DNA from 2 places in the Pseudarthrobacter sp. NIBRBAC000502770 genome. Region 2 is predicted to be linked to the other one. Evidence: riboswitches for the same ligand, from Rfam matches in the RefSeq annotation. Region 2 holds a riboswitch; the other holds the start of a gene.
The links. A riboswitch is a leader RNA that binds a small molecule or an ion and turns the genes downstream of it on or off. The one in region 2 is predicted to bind glycine.
Positions count from the first base shown of each region.

Region 1 (8,751 bases), 430 kb from region 2:
GTGGGCGGGGTCAAGGTGGACCAGCGGCGCGGCGCCGAACTGGCGGTGGAACATCTCATCGCCCAGGGGCACGTCCGGATTGGACACGTTGCGGGGCCGCAGGACTGGATCGACGCCGTAGCCCGCGCCGAGGGCTGGCGGGCAGCCCTCGGCTCGGCCGGGCTCGCGGCAGACCTGGTGACCGAGGGTGACTGGAGCGCGGGCAGCGGATACGAGATCGGCCGGCGGCTGGCTGCCGGCCGCCGCGCCACTGCCCTTTTCGTCGGCAACGACCAGATGGCCCTTGGGGTCTTGCGTGCCCTGAACGTGGCGGGCATCAGGGTGCCGCAGGATCTTTCGGTGGTGGGCTTCGACGACCAGCCGGAGGCCGGCTATTTCAGTCCGCCCCTGACGGTGGTCCGCCAGGACTTCGAAGAGCTGGGCCGGCGGTGCATGGACATGATGCTCACCGCGTTCCAGGGCGGGGACGGGCCGCGGACCCTGGTGGTGGAGCCTGAGCTCATCGTGCGCAGCAGTACGGCGCCGCCCGCCCCGTAGCGTGGCCGGCGCCGAATTAATCAGTGGGAGACCCGCGCGAAACGTGGCCACAACAATAGCTGCGTAGTTTTCAGGCATGACCGCTACCTTGCTCATCCGCCTCCGCGACTGGCTGCTGGACTCCGTCACCTTCGACTTCGAAACGGACGCTGCCGGTGCCATGGCCGACGCCACCCGCTGGGGCTGGCTGCCGGCCTTGAGCGGGGTGTCCATCGGAGCCGGCCACGCCCGCTCGGAGCACGCAGGAACAACGGCAGAAACCGGCCCAGTGTCTGGTTAAGCACACTATTGCGCCGGTAGCGGGATCATGCCCTAAACTGCTTCACTGAGGTGCCTGAAATGGCGCTGCGCAGCAACGAAAGTGAACATGCTATGGCTACCGATTACGATGCTCCACGCAAGCAGGAAGAAGAGTCGCCGGCTGACTCCCTCGAGGCCCTCCAGGCATCACGGAGCGGTAACGCGCAGACCGCGGTTATCGATGTCGACGAGAATGACACCGCTGAAGGTATCGACCTGCCCGGCGCAGACCTGTCCAATGAGGAACTGACGGTCATTGTGGTTCCCGAGCAGTCGGACGAGTTCACCTGCTCGTCGTGCTTCCTGGTCCGCCACCGCTCGCAGGTCGCCCGCGAAAAGGACGGCCTGAAGTACTGCCGCGACTGCGAAGGCTAGAATCCCATCCTGGTTTCCCGGCGCCGGCCACCTCACCCGAGGTGGCCGGCGCTTCTTTGTCCCCGGACGCCGTCGTTATCAAAATGGACCTCGTTTCCGCCCGCCAACGCTCCTACGCTGGAAGCATCCAATAGCCCTTATTTTGGGTGGCACCACAATGAAAAAGTTCTCCATCTGGCTCGCGGCCATCCTGCTGGCGGTCGGGCTGGGAATCGTCGTCGAGGGGCCCGCCTCCGCGGCTCCCTACTGCGGACTCACATGGGGTTCGCTGATCAAGTCGGACGGCGCCACGGGCCGCGTGCCCGTGACGAACGTCCGGACCGGGCAGCACTATTGCTTTGACCGGCTGGTGGTTGACCTGGGCGGCGCGCCGGCCCCCGGCTACACCGTGCGCTACGTCCCGCAGGTCATCCAGGACGGCTCGGGCGCAATCGTGCCCACCCGGGGCGGCGCCCGGCTGCAGGTCGTCGTCAAAGCGCCTGCCTACGACGCCAACGGCCAGCCCACCTACACACCCGCCGACAAGGCCGGGCTCTCCGACGTTTCCGGATACCAGACCTTCCGCCAGGTGGTCTGGGCCGGAAGCTTCGAGGGCCAGTCCACCATCGGCGTGGGCGTCCGTGCCCGCCTCCCGTTCCGGGTGTTCGCCCTTGACGGTCCGGGCGCCGGCTCCCGCCTGGTCATCGACGTGGCGCACTACTGGTGAGCCGTCCGTCGCCGCCACACCGAAAAGGTGCCGGGCCCCGGTGGGGGCGCGGCACCTTTTGGGTTGGAAGTTATTCCGGAACCACCAGTGCGGGGGTGTCCTGCTTGAGGGTTTCGCCGCGGAAGAAGCCCGGGTGCGTACGGGACATGACCAGCATGACCACGGCGCCCAGGGCCAGGATGCCGACGCCCAGGATGAATACCAGGCCTATGCCAAACACCTCTGAACCGCTGCCAAACTCAGGTGCCAGGCTGTCCATGGCGGTCTGGACGAATACTACGAACAGCCCCACGCCGCCCATCACCGGGCACACCAGCCGCAGCACGAAGTGCCGCATGCTGTTGAACAGGCTGTGGCGGAAGTACCACGTGCAGGCCAAGGCGGTGAGCCCGTAATAGAAGCAGATCATCAGGCCCAGGGCCAGGATGGTGTCGTTCAGGACGTTCTCGCTGACCACATGCATGACTGCGTAGAACCCCGCAGACATGACGCCGGCGGCGATGGTGGCGAAGCCCGGCGTGGAGAACTTGCTGCTGATGCGGCTGAAGGGTGCCGGCAGCGCGCCGTAGTGTGCCATGGCCAGCAGGCTGCGCGAGGGCGACATGAAGGTTGACTGCAGGGACGCGGCGGAGCTGGACAGCACGGCCAGGGACATCAGGATGGCGAACGGGCCCATGATGGGGGAGGCCAGCGCCGTGAAGATGTTCTCGTGGTTCTCGGCGTTGTTCAACCCGTTCCCGGTATCGCCGACGCCGGCGAACATCATGGTGGCGATGCTGACCAGCAGGTAGATGGCAAGGACGATGACGGCGGTCAGGGTACCGGCCACGCCGGCGGTCTTCTTGCCGTTGGCTGTTTCCTCGTTGACCGTCAGGCAGACATCCCAGCCCCAGTACACGAAAATTGAGAGGGAGATGCCGGCGGCGATCTGTCCGAACGTCTCGATCTTGGTGACGTCGAACCAGTCCCAGCTGAACGGGATTGCTGTTTCCGAGGTGGACCAGTTGGCGAAGGCCATGGCCACGAACAGGCCCAGCACCAGCAGCTGGAAGCCCACCAGGCTGTATTGCACCAGCTTGGTGGTGTGCAGGCCGCGGTAGCTGACCCAGACGGCCAGCGCCACGAAGACAAAGCAGGTGATGACGTTCAACGCCTTGTTGTCCGCGAGGTCCGCCAGTTCGGGGGAGCCGGTGAGCTGGGAGAGGAAAAGGTAGAAGAAGTCGACGGCGACGCCGGCCAGGTTGGACAGCACGATGATGTTGGCGGCGAGCAGGCCCCACCCGCCCATCCAGCCGATCCACGGACCGAAGGCCTTGGTCACCCAGGTGAAAGTGGTGCCGCTGTCCGGGGAGTCGGCGTTGAGCTCCCGGTAGGCGAGCGAGACCAGGATCATGGGGATGAACCCAATGAGGAAAATGACGGGCAGCTGCAGGCCGGCTTCATTGACGGTGGGTCCAAGTGCGCTGGTGAGGGTGTAGGCGGGGGCAATGGTGGAAATACCCAGGACGACGACGGCCAGGAGCCCGAGCTGGCCGCCCTTGAGTCCCTTGGCGCTGACGCCGTCCGCGGAGGGCGCGTGCGCGTGCGGGCCGGGTTTGGCAGTACTGGTGCGGATTGTCTCTGTCATGGCACCACTTTCTGGAAGGCTGTGAGACGGAGGTCACTATATGAATGGCGTTCATTTAGTATGGGGGTGCCCCGCCTGTGATGCAAGACGCAATATGAATCACATTCGTTTATGACTGGTTTCCGAAATTAGTAAGCTCACTGAGAAATTGCCTTTTGCCCTGCCGCCGCGCCGTTCGGGGCTGGTAGCGTCTGCCGTACTGGACCAATTGAGGAGGATGCATGAAAGCTTCACCGACACTGACCAACAACCTGCAGGCCGTCCTGGCGGACCTGATCGAGCTCCATGTTCAGGGCAAGCAGGCGCACTGGAACATCGTGGGCACCAACTTCCGCGACCTTCATCTGCAGCTTGACGAGATTGTGGACGCTGCCCGCCAGTTCGCCGACGACACCGCCGAGCGCATGCGCGCCCTGCACGCGCTTCCCGACGGCCGCAGCGCCACCGTTGCCGAGACCACCAGCCTGGCCCAGTTCCCGGAAGGGCTGATCAGCACCGCGGATGCCATCGAGCGGATCGTCGCTGCCATGGAGGCAGCCGTGGGCACCATGCGCAAGGTCCATGACGAAGTGGATGAGGAAGACCCCACCTCCGCGGACCTCCTGCACGAGTTCATCGCGCGGCTGGAGCAGTTCGCCTGGATGGTGCAGGCGGAAAACATGAAGCCCACCGCCAAGGTCACCGCGGCCGACTCCAAGTAGCGGGCAGTCCACACGGGCGTCCGGCACCGGCGGATCCCGCCGCGCCGGACGCCTGGCTGTTGTCCGGGCAATACTGCGGATGTTCCGCTAAGCCGCTTTGGGCACTTCCCGGAGGACGACGGCGGCGAGCACTGCCGCCGTCGCCATGAGGACCAGCCCAATTGCCGCCGTAACGTGCACGCCGGAATCGAAGGCGGCCGCCGCAGCGTCCTTGAGGGCTCCGGCGAGCGGTGCCGGCACCAGGTTGGCTGCGTCCACCGCACCGGCCAGCGTTTCCCTGGCGTTGTGCAGCGAGGTTCCGGGCAGCATGGCCTCCAGCCCCGCCGGCAGCCGGAGGTTCTGCTGGTAGGACGCGGTCAGGATGGAGCCCAGCACCGCAGTCCCCAGCAGCGATCCCACCTCGTAGCCCGTCTCGGAAATCGCTGCCGCAGCGCCGGATTTCGCCGGCGGGGCCGAGCCGAGGATGAGGTCGTTCGAGATGGTTTCCGCCGTGCCTACGCCCAGCGCCAGGACCAGCAATGCTGCCAGCAGCAGGGGCGGGCCCCCGCCGTCGTTACCGAAGGCCACCATGCTGTAGCCCACGGCACTGAAGGACAGGCCCGCGGCCACGACGTACCCCGGACGCACCTTCCGGACCAGCGGGACCACCACCAGCCCTGCCGTCACTGTGGCTGCCAGGGCCGGGAGCATGGCAATGCCCGCCGCCGACGGTGTCATCCCCTCCAGGAGTTGGAGGTGCTGGGCAAGGAAAAGGATGAACCCGTTGAAGGAAAACAGGGCCAAAACGTTGGCGCTGATGGCCATGCTGAACACCCTGTTGCGGAATAGTGACATGTCCAGCAGCGGGTGCTCCAGCCGGTGCTGGCGCCGCACGAACACAATGCCCATGGCCAGGCCGAAGGCTATGCTTCCCAGCCCGGCCGGCCCCGGACCTTCGGTGGCTACTGACTTTACGCCGTAGACCGCGGGCACCATGACCAGCATGGATAGCAGGACGCTGGGAATGTCCGCTCTTCCCGGCGCGGGATCCCTGGACTCCGGAATGAAGGCCGGCCCCAGCGCCAGCAGGGGCAGCATGAGTGGCACGGCCACCAGGAACACGGCACCCCACCAGAAGTGCTCCACCAGCCATCCACCGAGGATGGGGCCCAGGGCGGCGCCGCCGGAGAATCCGGCAGCCCAGATGGCAATGGCCATCCGCCGGCGGTTGGGCTCCGGGAAAATGTTCCGGATCAGCGACAAGGTGGACGGCATCAGCATGGCGCCGAAGAACCCGAGCGCCGCGCGGCCGGCGATCAGCCACTCCGGGGTGGGCGCGAATGCCGTGGCGGCGGACAGCCCTGCGAAGCCCAGGCTGCCGACGACCAGCAGCCGCCGCCGCCCAATCCGGTCGCCGAGGCTTCCCATTGATACCAGCAGCCCTGCCAGGACCAGTGGATAGGCGTCCACGATCCACAGCAGCTGCAGGCCCGTCGGTTCCAGGGCGCGGGCGATGGCGGGCAGGGCGAAGGTCAGGGCGGTATTGTCCACTGCCACCAGCAGCACGGGAAACATCAGCAGCCCCAACGCGAGCCAATCCCGCCACGGTGGCCGCATGGCGGAGCTGTCCCTTTGTAAGGAGGCCGGGCGAATGGAGGTCGTCATGTAATAACTGTACCGTCTGGACGGTATAGTTTGAAACCGAAGCATTCCTTCTTCCCTGCCGGTGGAGGGCATGATGGAAGGCATGCCCCGAAAGCCTGTAGCCCGTGATGCGGTCCTTGACGCCTTCGAGTCCCTGCTGATCGAAGTGGGGGAGCGCGCTGCAACCCTCGACGCCGTAGCCCGTAAGGCCGGGGTGTCCAAAGGTGGCCTCCTCTACCACTTTCCCAACAAGGAAGCGCTCATCGCCGTGCTGCTGGACCGCCTTGAGGGGTTGGCCAAGGCGGATGCCGACGCGATGGCTTCGGCCAGCGAAGGTGCCGCCGCGTATTTCATCCGTTCCTCTGTCTGGGCGGATACTCCTCTGGACCGGGTCATTGTGGCCGCCACGCGGCTTGCCGAGGTGGCGCATGAGGAGACCCGCCGCCGGTTCGCCGCCATCCAGCAGCGGTGGCTGGACGAGATTGCTGCGGATGTGGGGCCCGGCCTGGCCAGGGCTGTCCTGTATATGGGTGACGGTTTGTACTTCAATGCCATGCTTTCCGTGGGCCCTGCGCCGGAAGGCGGAGCAGCCGCTGACGTGGAGGAACTCCTGGCCGCGTTGGAACGGCTCCGCAGGTAGTTTTCCATTTGCCGGAGGGCTTCTGGCGTAGGACAATGGAGAGTTGTGAGGGCTGTCACCGGCCGTCATGATCCAACAAATGAATAGCCTTTGATCTGCGGCGGGAGAGTTCTGCCGGAAGTACAGGCAGGCGCCGTAGGAGCAAATCCTCCCCAGGAATCTCGCAGGCCCCTGTACCGCCGCGGCGAGGCACCTCTGGAAAGCAGCAGGCAGTTGTCCGGCCTCCCTTGGGGGAAGCGGAACGGCTGTTGTGCTCACCGACGGTGCAAGCGGTTCCTGCGCAGGCAGGCGACGCGGAAACTCTCAGGTCCAATACAGAGCGGGGAGGGACCCGAATAGCTGTGGCGTACCCTGCGCCGCCTGAATAAATGGAGTTCCTTCGTGTCGGTTACCCCAGCCTCCACCACCTTCGTAGACCGCCACATTGGCGCACGCCGCCAGGACGACGTCGACACCATGCTCAAAGCCGTGGGCTACGGCACGGTCGATTCCCTGGTGGACACCGCCGTGCCCAAGGTCATCCGCCAGGACACGGCCCTCCGCCTGCAGGATGCCCTCAGTGAGGTTGAGGTGCTTGCTGAATTGCGCCGGCTGGCCGCCAAGAACAAGACCGCGGTCCAGATGATTGGCCAGGGCTACTACGACACCATCACCCCTGCCGTGATCCGCCGGAACATCCTCGAGGCCCCGGCCTGGTACACCGCCTACACCCCGTACCAGCCCGAAATTTCCCAGGGCCGGCTTGAGGCACTCCTGAACTTCCAGACCATGGTCCAGGACCTGGTGGGCCTGCCCATCGCCAACGCCTCCCTGCTCGATGAAGCCACCGCCGTGGCCGAAGCGGTGCTGCTCATGCGCCGCGCCAACAAGACCAAAGACGCCCACGACGGCAAGACCGTCCTGGACATTGACGTGCTGCCGCAGACCATTGCCATCGTCAAGGGCCGCGCCGAGGCGCTCGGCTTCGAGGTTGAGGTTGCCGACCTGTCCAAGGGCCTCCCTGAAGGTGCGATCAACGGGATCGTGCTCCAGCAGCCCGGCGCCTCAGGCCGGGTCTGGGATCAGTCCGCCACCATTGCGGCGGCGAAGGACCGCGGTGCGCTGGTTACCGTGGCCGCGGACCTGCTGGCCCTGACCCTGATAACGCCTCCGGGCGAGCAGGGCGCCGACATCGCCGTCGGCTCCACGCAGCGTTTCGGGGTGCCGCTGTTCTTCGGCGGGCCGCACGCCGCCTACATGGCCGTCCGCAAGGGCCTGGAGCGTTCGTTGCCCGGCCGCCTGGTGGGCGTGTCCAAGGACGACGCAGGGATGCCCGCGTACCGCCTCGCGCTGCAGACGCGCGAGCAGCACATCCGCCGCGAAAAGGCCACGTCCAACATCTGCACCGCGCAGGCCCTTCTGGCCATCGTCTCCTCCACGTACGCCGTCTACCACGGCCCCGACGGGCTGAAGGCGATCGCGGAAACCGCCCACGGCCACGCGCGAACACTGGCGGCCTCGCTGGCGGGTGCCGGCGTGGAGGTGCTGCACACGAGCTTTTTCGACACCCTGACGGTCCGGGTCCCGGGACGCGCTGCCGCGATTGTCGCCGCCGCCGAAGCACGCGGGATCAACCTGCGGCATATTGATGCCGACACCGTGGGCATTTCCCTGGATGAAACCACGACGCCGGCCATCGTCGCCGAGGTTGCCGACGTCTTTGGCGCCACCGTTGCCGGGATCCGCGGCGAGGGCCAGGGCTTTGGGCTGGAGGCCGCCGTGGAGCGTTCCACCGACTACCTGCAGCACCCGGTCTTCAACACGTACCGGTCCGAAACCCAGCTCCTGCGCTACATCCGGAAGCTGTCGGACCGGGACCTGGCGCTGGACCGCACCATGATCCCGCTGGGCTCGTGCACCATGAAGCTGAACGCCACCGCCGAGATGGAAGCCATCTCCTGGCCGGAGTTTGCCTCCATCCACCCCTTCGCCCCGGACTCCCAGACCGAAGGCTGGCGCGAACTCATCGCGGACCTGGAAGCCGACTTGGCGGAAATCACCGGGTATGACCAGGTGTCCATCCAGCCCAACGCGGGCTCCCAGGGCGAACTGGCCGGGCTGCTGGCTATCCGCGGGTACCACCACTCCCGCGGCGAGCAGCAGCGCAACGTCTGCCTGATCCCGGCCTCGGCCCATGGCACCAACGCTGCCTCCGCCGTCCTGGCCGGCATGAAGGTCGTAGTGGTTGCCACCGCCGCGGACG
Region 1 covers NZ_CP041198.1:241,731-250,481, forward strand. The annotation lists gene NIBR502770_RS01510 (LacI family DNA-binding transcriptional regulator) at 1-537, shown strand, start outside; gene NIBR502770_RS01515 (hypothetical protein) at 614-817, shown strand; gene NIBR502770_RS01520 (DUF4193 domain-containing protein) at 910-1,212, shown strand; gene NIBR502770_RS01525 (hypothetical protein) at 1,370-1,918, shown strand; gene NIBR502770_RS01530 (APC family permease) at 1,989-3,545, opposite strand; gene NIBR502770_RS01535 (Dps family protein) at 3,767-4,246, shown strand; gene NIBR502770_RS01540 (MFS transporter) at 4,334-5,890, opposite strand; gene NIBR502770_RS01545 (TetR/AcrR family transcriptional regulator) at 5,973-6,509, shown strand; glycine riboswitch at 6,601-6,698, shown strand; gene gcvP (aminomethyl-transferring glycine dehydrogenase) at 6,891-8,751, shown strand, end outside.
Region 1: another riboswitch for glycine. It lies ahead of gcvP (aminomethyl-transferring glycine dehydrogenase); the one in region 2 lies ahead of gcvP (aminomethyl-transferring glycine dehydrogenase).

Region 2 (8,751 bases):
AGCAATGGCAATGATCTTGATGAGCGCGAACCAGAACTCCGTCTCGCCAAAGGCCTTGACGGTGGTGAGGTTCAGCAGGAGAAGGATGGCTACGGTGGCCAGGCCGGGGATCCACAGGGGCACCCCGGGCCACAGTTCCCGGGAGTAGCCGGCGATGGCGATGACATCGGCGATGCCGGTGATGACCCAGCAGAACCAGTAGGTCCAGCCCGTAAAGAAGCCGGCCCACGGGCCCAGCAGGTCTGCGGCGAAATCGCTGAAGGACTTGTAGTTGAGGTTGCTGAGCAGCAGTTCACCCATGGCACGCATGACGAAGAACAGCATGAAACCGATGATCATGTATACGAAGATCACCGAGGGGCCGGCTGCCGAGATGGTCTTGCCGGAACCCATGAACAGGCCAGTGCCGATTGCGCCGCCGATGGCGATCAGTTGGATGTGGCGGTTGCTGAGCTGCCGCTCCAGGTGCGGGGCTCCGCCGCCGGGGGACGTCGGGGAATGGGTCGTCATTGAGGAACTCCATCGTTCGAGCGGCACCCGGGGTGTCGCAAAGATTGGATTTCCTCCCCGCTCTGTCTTGGACCTGAGAGTTTCCACTCGCCGGGATGGCGTGCTTGCACCGTCGGTGAGCCAGGACAGGGCCTGGCTGCTTTCCAGAGTTGCCTCACCGCGGCGGTACGTGGGCCTGAGAGTTTCCTGGGGAGGGTTTGCTCCTACGGCGCCTGCTGAACGTACCGGCAGGGCTCTCCCGCCGCAGGTCAAAAGCGTTGATTGGTAAATCAGTGTTCAGTTATCGGAGTGCATCCGCTGCGGGCTTTCCAGCCGCACGGCGCATTTTTGGGCCTCCGGTAATCACAGCCGGCGACGGAGCGCCCAGCGCTCTTTGGGCCAGTTCCGCTGCCCGGCCGGATCACGGGGTTCAGTGTGGTGTCCGTCACGAACAAAAGTCAAGCCCGCCATGACAGCATCTGCCTAACGGTCCCGCCTGCGTGCTTCATGACGGACCGATTTGCTCCCCGGGGCCGCCATCCTGTAACTTGTGAGCCGAATCACCCACATTTCAATAAGCCTTTCGAGCTGTGGCGGGAGAGTTCTCCCGGCCATCACCGGGCAGGCGCCGTAGGAGCAAATCCTCCCCAGGAATCTCTCAGGCCCATGTACCGTCACGGCGAGGCGACTCTGGAAAGCAGTGCTGCTCCGGCGGCACTCACCGACGGTGCAAGCAGGCCTTTGCTGGGTTTGCGGAATCTCTCAGGTCCAATACAGAGCGGGGAGGGACCCGATCCATGCCGAGCCACTCGTGGCCGGCCAATCCTGGAGTTCCTCATGACGATTCAATCCCAACCGTCTGCCTTCGCGGACCGGCACATTGGTGCGCGCCGCCAGGCTGACGTCGACACCATGCTCAAGGCCGTTGGCTACGACAGCGTTGACGGTTTGGTGGACATCGCTGTCCCCAATTCGATCCGCCAGTCCAAGCCGCTCGCGCTCAAGGGCGCCCTGAGCGAGGTTGAGGTGCTTGCGGAACTGCGCAGGCTCGCCGCCAAGAACAAGACCGCTGTCCAGATGATCGGGCAGGGCTACTACGACACCGTCACGCCTGCAGTGATCCGCCGGAACGTGCTGGAAGCCCCGGCCTGGTACACCGCCTACACGCCGTACCAGCCCGAGATTTCCCAGGGCCGGCTCGAGGCGCTGCTGAACTTCCAGACCATGGTCCAGGATCTCGTGGGCCTGCCCATCGCCAACGCCTCGCTGCTGGATGAAGCCACCGCCGTGGCCGAAGCCGTGCTGATGATGCGCCGCGCCAACAAGAACAAGGACGCCCGCGACGGCAAGACCGTCCTGGACGCCGACGTGCTGCCGCAGACCATCGCCATCGTCAAAGGCCGCGCCGAGGCGCTCGGCTTCGAGGTTGAGGTCGCCGACCTGTCCAACGGCCTGCCCGACGGCGACATCAACGGCATCGTGCTCCAGCAGCCCGGCGCCTCCGGCCGCGTCTTCAACCACGCAGGCGTCATCGCCGAGGCCAAGGAACGCGGCGCACTGGTTACCGTCGCTGCCGACCTGCTGGCACTGACCCTGATCACGCCTCCGGGCGAGCAGGGCGCCGACATCGCCGTCGGCTCCACCCAGCGTTTCGGTGTGCCGCTGTTCTTCGGCGGCCCGCACGCCGCCTACATGGCCGTGGCCAAGGGCCTGGAGCGTTCCATGCCCGGCCGCCTGGTGGGCGTCTCCAAGGACGACGCCGGCCTCCCGGCCTACCGCCTGGCGCTGCAGACGCGCGAGCAGCACATCCGCCGCGAAAAGGCCACGTCCAACATCTGCACCGCGCAGGCCCTGCTGGCCATCGTGTCCTCCTTCTACGCCGTCTACCACGGCCCGGACGGACTGAAGGCCATCGCCGAGCGCGTCCACAACAACTCCCGCGCCCTGGCCACCACCCTCAAGGTCGCAGGCCGGGAACTGGCCACTGAGACGTTCTTCGACACGGTCACTGTCTCCGTTCCCGGCAAGGCCGCCAAGGTCATCACCGCTGCTGAAGCACGCGGGATCAACCTGCGGCATATTGATGCCGACACCATCGGCGTGTCCGTGGATGAAACCACGACGCCGGAAATCCTGTCCGCGATCGCCGTCGCCTTCGGTGCCGGCCCCGTGGTGGACGCCGAGGGCTTCGAACTGCCCGCAGAGGTGCTCCGCACCTCCGAGTACATGCAGCACCCGGTGTTCAACACCCACCGGTCCGAAACCCAGCTCCTGCGCTACATCCGCAAGCTCTCTGACCGGGACCTCGCGCTGGACCGCACCATGATCCCGCTGGGCTCGTGCACCATGAAGCTGAATGCCACCGCCGAGATGGAAGCCATCTCCTGGCCGGAGTTCGCCTCCATCCACCCCTTCGCCCCGGACTCCCAGACCGAAGGCTGGCGTGAACTGATCAGTGGCCTGGAAGCCGACTTGGCGGAAATCACCGGCTACGACCAGGTGTCCCTCCAGCCCAACGCCGGGTCCCAGGGCGAGCTCGCCGGCCTGCTGGCCATCCGCGGCTACCACCGCGCGAACGGCGACACCCAGCGCAACGTCTGCCTGATCCCGGCCTCGGCCCACGGCACCAACGCCGCCTCCGCCGTCCTGGCCGGCATGAAGGTCGTCGTCGTTGCCACGGCCGCGGATGGAACGATTGACCACGAGGACCTGTACGCAAAGATCGAGGCGAACAAGGACGTCCTCTCGGCGATCATGATCACCTACCCATCCACCCACGGCGTCTACGATGCGGACGTGACCGAGATCTGCGAGGCCGTCCATGCTGCCGGCGGCCAGGTCTACGTTGACGGAGCCAACCTGAACGCCCTGGTCGGCCTGGCCCAGCCGGGCAAGTTCGGCGGGGATGTGTCCCACCTGAACCTGCACAAGACCTTCTGCATCCCGCACGGCGGCGGCGGACCCGGCGTCGGCCCCGTGGCAGCGAAGGCCCACCTGGCACCGTTCATGCCCGGCGACGCCAACAAGGCAGCGCATGAGGGAGGCCACGGCGTGGCCATCAGCGCCTCGAACTTCGGCTCCGCCGGAGTCCTCCCGATCTCCTGGGCCTACGTTAAGCTCATGGGCGGGGAAGGCCTGACCGAGGCCACCAAGGCAGCATTGCTCGCTGCGAACTACGTCGCCGTGCGCCTGAACGACTACTTCCCGGTCCTCTACACCGGCGAAGGTGGCCTCGTGGCGCACGAATGCATCCTGGACCTGCGCGAACTCACGGCCAAGACCGGCGTCACCGCCGAGGATGTGGCCAAGCGCCTCATCGACTACGGTTTCCACGCCCCCACCCTGGCGTTCCCGGTGGCCGGCACGCTGATGGTGGAGCCCACCGAGTCCGAGGACCTGGCCGAGATCGACCGCTTCATCGAGGCCATGATCACCATCCGCAAGGAAATTGACCAGGTGGCCAACGGCGACTTCTCTGTCCAGGACTCCCCGCTGCGCAACGCACCCCACACCGCGTCCGCCGTCGTGAACTCCGAATGGACCCGGCAGTACAGCCGCGAACAGGCTGTCTTCCCCGTCCACCACCTCAAGCAGGACAAGTACTTCCCGCCGGTGGGCCGGATCGACGGCGCCGGTGGAGACCGGAACCTGATCTGCTCCTGCCCGCCGCTGTCCGAGTTCGAAAACTAAGGATCCCCCAATGACTGAGAACTACACGGCTCTCTACGAAGAGCACAAGAACCTGGGCGCTTCCTTCACCGACTTCGGCGGCTGGCAGATGCCGCTCAAGTACAGCTCCGAACTGGCCGAGCACCACGCCGTCCGCAAAGCTGCGGGCCTGTTCGATCTCTCCCACATGGGCGAAGTCTGGGTCACCGGCCCCGAAGCCGGCGCCTTCCTGGATTACGCCCTGGTGGGCAAGTTGTCCGCCATCGCGGATGGCAAGGCCAAGTACTCGCTGATCTGCAACGAGGACGGCGGCATCATCGACGACCTCATCACTTACCGTTTCGGCGACGAAAAATACCTGGTGGTCCCCAACGCCGGCAACGCCCCCACCGTGGCGGCAGCCCTCGCCGAACGGGCAGTTAACTTCGACGTCAAGGTGGAGGACGCTTCGTCGGCCACCTCCCTCGTCGCAGTCCAGGGACCCAACGCCGAGGCCATCCTGCTCAAGCTCACGGATGAATCCCAGCACGCCCTGGTCACCGGCCTGAAGTACTACGCGTTCAACGAGCTGACCATCGCCGGCCACAATGTCATCCTGGCCCGGACGGGCTACACCGGCGAGGACGGCTTCGAACTGTTCATTCCGAACGCCGACGCCGCGAACCTGTGGGCCAAGGTGGCCGAAGCCGGCGAAGAGTTTGGCATCATCCCGTGCGGTCTTGCGTCCCGCGACTCACTCCGCCTCGAGGCCGGCATGCCGCTCTATGGCAATGAGCTGTCCCTGGAACGTTCACCGTTCGACGCCGGCCTGGGCCCCGTCGTGGCGCTCAAGTCCAAGGAAGGCGACTTCGTGGGCCGCTCCGCCCTGGAAGCTGCGAAGGAAGCCGGTTCCAAGCGGAAGCTCGTGGGCCTGAAGGGCCTCGGCCGCCGCGCCGGCCGTGGCGGCTACCCGGTCCTCAAGGACGGCAACGTGGTGGGCGAGGTGACCTCCGGCCAGCCCAGCCCCACCCTCGGCTACCCTGTAGCACTGGCCTACGTCGACGTCGAGCACGCCGGGCTGGGCACCCCCCTGGACGTGGACCTGCGCGGCAAGGCCGAGCCCTTCGAGGTTGTCGCCCTGCCGTTCTACAAGCGCCAAAAGTAGCTTCGCGCTTCCCCACTCTTGAACCCCAAACTTAAGGAAAAACACCATGGCTAAAGTTGCCGCCGAACTGAAGTATTCCGCCGAGCACGAATGGATCGCCGCTGACGGCTCCGGCCCGTCCGTGGTTGGCGTGTCCGCTGTCGCCGCCGAAGCACTGGGCGACATCGTCTACGTTGACCTGCCCGAGGTTGGCTCCACCGTGACGGCCGGCGAGACCTGTGGCGAGATCGAGTCCACCAAGTCCGTCTCGGACCTGTACTCCCCCGTCACGGGCGAGGTCACGGAAGTCAACGACGACGTCGTCAGCGACCCTGCCGTGATCAACAACGATCCGTACGGCGCCGGCTGGCTCTTCAAGGTCACCGTCACCGAAGAGGGCCCGCTGCTGTCCGCAGAGGAATACGCCGAAGCGAACGGCGGCGAACTGTGAGTGCCCCCGCTGACACCGCAGTGTTCGAGCAGGTAGTCTCCCCCAGCCTCAACGCGGACCTGTCCGCGTTGGACCCCGAAATCGCCGCCAAGATCGACGACGAATTGGGCCGCCAGCGTGAGGGCCTGGAAATGATCGCCTCGGAGAACCACACCGCCGTGGCCGTGATGCAGGCGCAGGGCTCCGTCCTGACCAACAAGTACGCCGAAGGCTACCCGGGCAAGCGCTACTACGGTGGCTGCGAGCACGTGGACGTCACCGAGCAGCTCGCCATCGACCGGGTCAAGGCGCTCTTCGGCGCCGGGTTCGCCAACGTGCAGCCGCACTCCGGCGCCCAGGCCAACGCCTCGGTGATGCACGCGCTGATCAAGCCCGGCGACACCATCATGGGCCTGAACCTGGCCCACGGCGGCCATCTGACCCACGGCATGCGGATCAACTTTTCCGGCAAGCTCTACAACGTGGTCCCATACCAGGTCCGCGAAGACACCCACACGATCGACATGGCAGAAGTGGAACGGCTGGCGCTGGAAACGAAGCCGCAGCTCATCGTTGCCGGCTGGTCGGCTTACGCCCGCCAGCTGGACTTCGCGGAGTTCCGCCGCATCGCCGACCTTGTGGGCGCCTACCTCATGGTGGACATGGCGCACTTCGCCGGCCTCGTGGCAGCCGGACTGCACCCCAGCCCGGTGCCGCACGCCCACGTAGTAACGTCCACCACGCACAAGACCCTCGCCGGTCCGCGCGGCGGCATCATCCTCTCCAACGACGCCGACATCGCCAAGAAGATCAACTCGGCTGTCTTCCCCGGCCAGCAGGGCGGCCCCCTGGAGCACGTCATTGCCGGCAAGGCCGTGGCGTTCAAGATCGCAGCGTCCCCCGAGTTCAAGGAGAGGCAGGAACGCGTCCTGCTCGGCGCATCCATCCTCGCCGAGCGCCTGGTCCAGCCGGACGTCACCGCAAAGGGCATCAGCGTGGTGTCCGGCGGGACGGACGTTCACCTGGTCCTGGTGGACCTGCGCAACTGCGAACTCGACGGCCAGCAGGCGGAAGACCGCCTCGCCGCGATCGACATCACGGTCAACCGCAACGCCGTCCCGTTCGATCCGCGTCCGCCGATGGTGACATCGGGCCTGCGCATCGGCACCCCCGCCCTGGCCACCCGTGGCTTCGGTGAGGCTGCCTTCCGCGAGGTAGCCGACATCATCGCCGAGGCCTTGATTGCCGACGCCGACGCGGACCTTTCGGGGCTCCGTCACCGCGTCGAAGCACTCGCAGCAGCCCACCCGCTCTACCCGGGCGTGGCACCCCTGTCCTAAGGGATCGTGATCGCTAACGGGCCCGGCGGACCGGACATTTTCACGCCTGCTGCTCCTTCGTCGCTTTGACGCAGGCTTTCGAAAAGTCCGGCTCCGCCGTCCCCTCGTGGGCATGTCGCCTTGGTGACAGACCCTCGGAGTGGGCGGGGCATCCGGCAGCGTGCGTCTAAGGGAGCGTCACGTCCGCTTAGCGGGCGTCTTCGCGACCGAGCACGCAGAGGATGTCCTGCCCGCTCCACCCCAGCCCGGCCACACCAACCGAACCACAGTTTCAGTAAGGATTTAGTTATGGCAGTCGGAGTCTTTGATCTTTTTTCGATCGGGATTGGCCCGTCGTCTTCGCATACTGTGGGGCCGATGCGGGCTGCTGCTGTGTTCGCTGAGGAGCTCAAGGCCTCGGGGAAACTGGCTGCGGTGGCGGGGTTGCGGGTGGATTTGTATGGGTCGTTGGCAGCGACGGGGCACGGGCATGGGACGATGACGGCGGTCCTGCTGGGCTTGGAGGGGTTCCATCCGGAGTTGATCCTGCCCGAAGAGGTCGAGGAGCGGCTGGCCTCGATCGCGGAGACCGGGGTCCTGAACCTGGCCGGGTCGGTGGCGCTGCCGTATGGGGTGAAGGACATGGTGTTGCGGCCGTTGACGGTGCTGCCGCGGCACACGAACGGGATGACGTTCACGGTCACCGACGCGCAGGGTTCGGTGGTGCACGCGGCGACGTTCTTCTCGGTCGGTGGCGGGTTCATCGTCCGGGAGGGGGAGGAGGACGCGGCGCAGCAGGAACTGGACGCGTCCAAGGACGGGCTGCCGCTGCCGTTCCGGACCGCGGCGGAGTTGTTGGCGCACTGCGCGGTGACCGGGCTGGGCATCGCCGACGTGATGTTCACGAACGAGTTGGCCTCCCGCTCGGGGGAGGAGATCCGTGCGGGGCTGCTGCACATCTGGTCCGTGATGGAGAACTGCGTGCAGACCTCGCTCAAACGCGAAGGGGTGCTGCCGGGCGGGTTGAAGGTCCGCCGCCGCGCCCCTGACTGGTACGAGCGGTTGAAGAAGGAAACCGCCCGCCCCGAAGACACCGGCCAGGACGGGCAGGACGGGCAGGACCACTACGACCCACGGTACTGGCAGGAGTGGGTTAACTTGGTGGCGTTGGCCGTGAACGAGGAAAACGCCTCCGGCGGCCGGGTGGTCACCGCGCCCACGAACGGGGCGGCCGGGATCATCCCCGCGGTGTTGTTCTACGCCCTGCATTTCGCCCCGGGCATGGACCAGGCAACGCAGGCGGACCGGGATGATGTGGTGGTGCGGTTCCTGCTCGCGGCCGGCGCCGTGGGGGTGCTTTACAAGGAACAGGCCTCGATCTCCGGGGCCGAGGTCGGCTGCCAGGGCGAGGTCGGCTCCGCGTCCTCGATGGCCGCCGCGGGCCTGGCCGAAGTCATGGGCGGCACCCCCGCCCAGGTGGAGAACGCCGCGGAAATCGCGATGGAACACAACCTGGGCCTGACCTGTGACCCGATCGGCGGGCTGGTCCAGGTCCCCTGCATCGAACGGAACGCGATCGCGGCCGCGAAAGCGATCAACGCCGCGAAAATGGCGCTCTGGGGCGACGGCACCCACCGCGTCTCCCTCGACGAAGTCATCATCACCATGCGCGAAACCGGCAAGGACATGAGCGACAAATACAAGGAAACCGCCATGGGCGG
Region 2 covers NZ_CP041198.1:4,216,965-4,225,715, reverse strand. The annotation lists gene cycA (D-serine/D-alanine/glycine transporter) at 1-510, opposite strand, end outside; glycine riboswitch at 664-761, opposite strand; glycine riboswitch at 1,074-1,173, shown strand; gene gcvP (aminomethyl-transferring glycine dehydrogenase) at 1,327-4,179, shown strand; gene gcvT (glycine cleavage system aminomethyltransferase GcvT) at 4,190-5,302, shown strand; gene gcvH (glycine cleavage system protein GcvH) at 5,349-5,732, shown strand; gene glyA (serine hydroxymethyltransferase) at 5,729-7,051, shown strand; gene NIBR502770_RS20080 (L-serine ammonia-lyase) at 7,340-8,751, shown strand, end outside.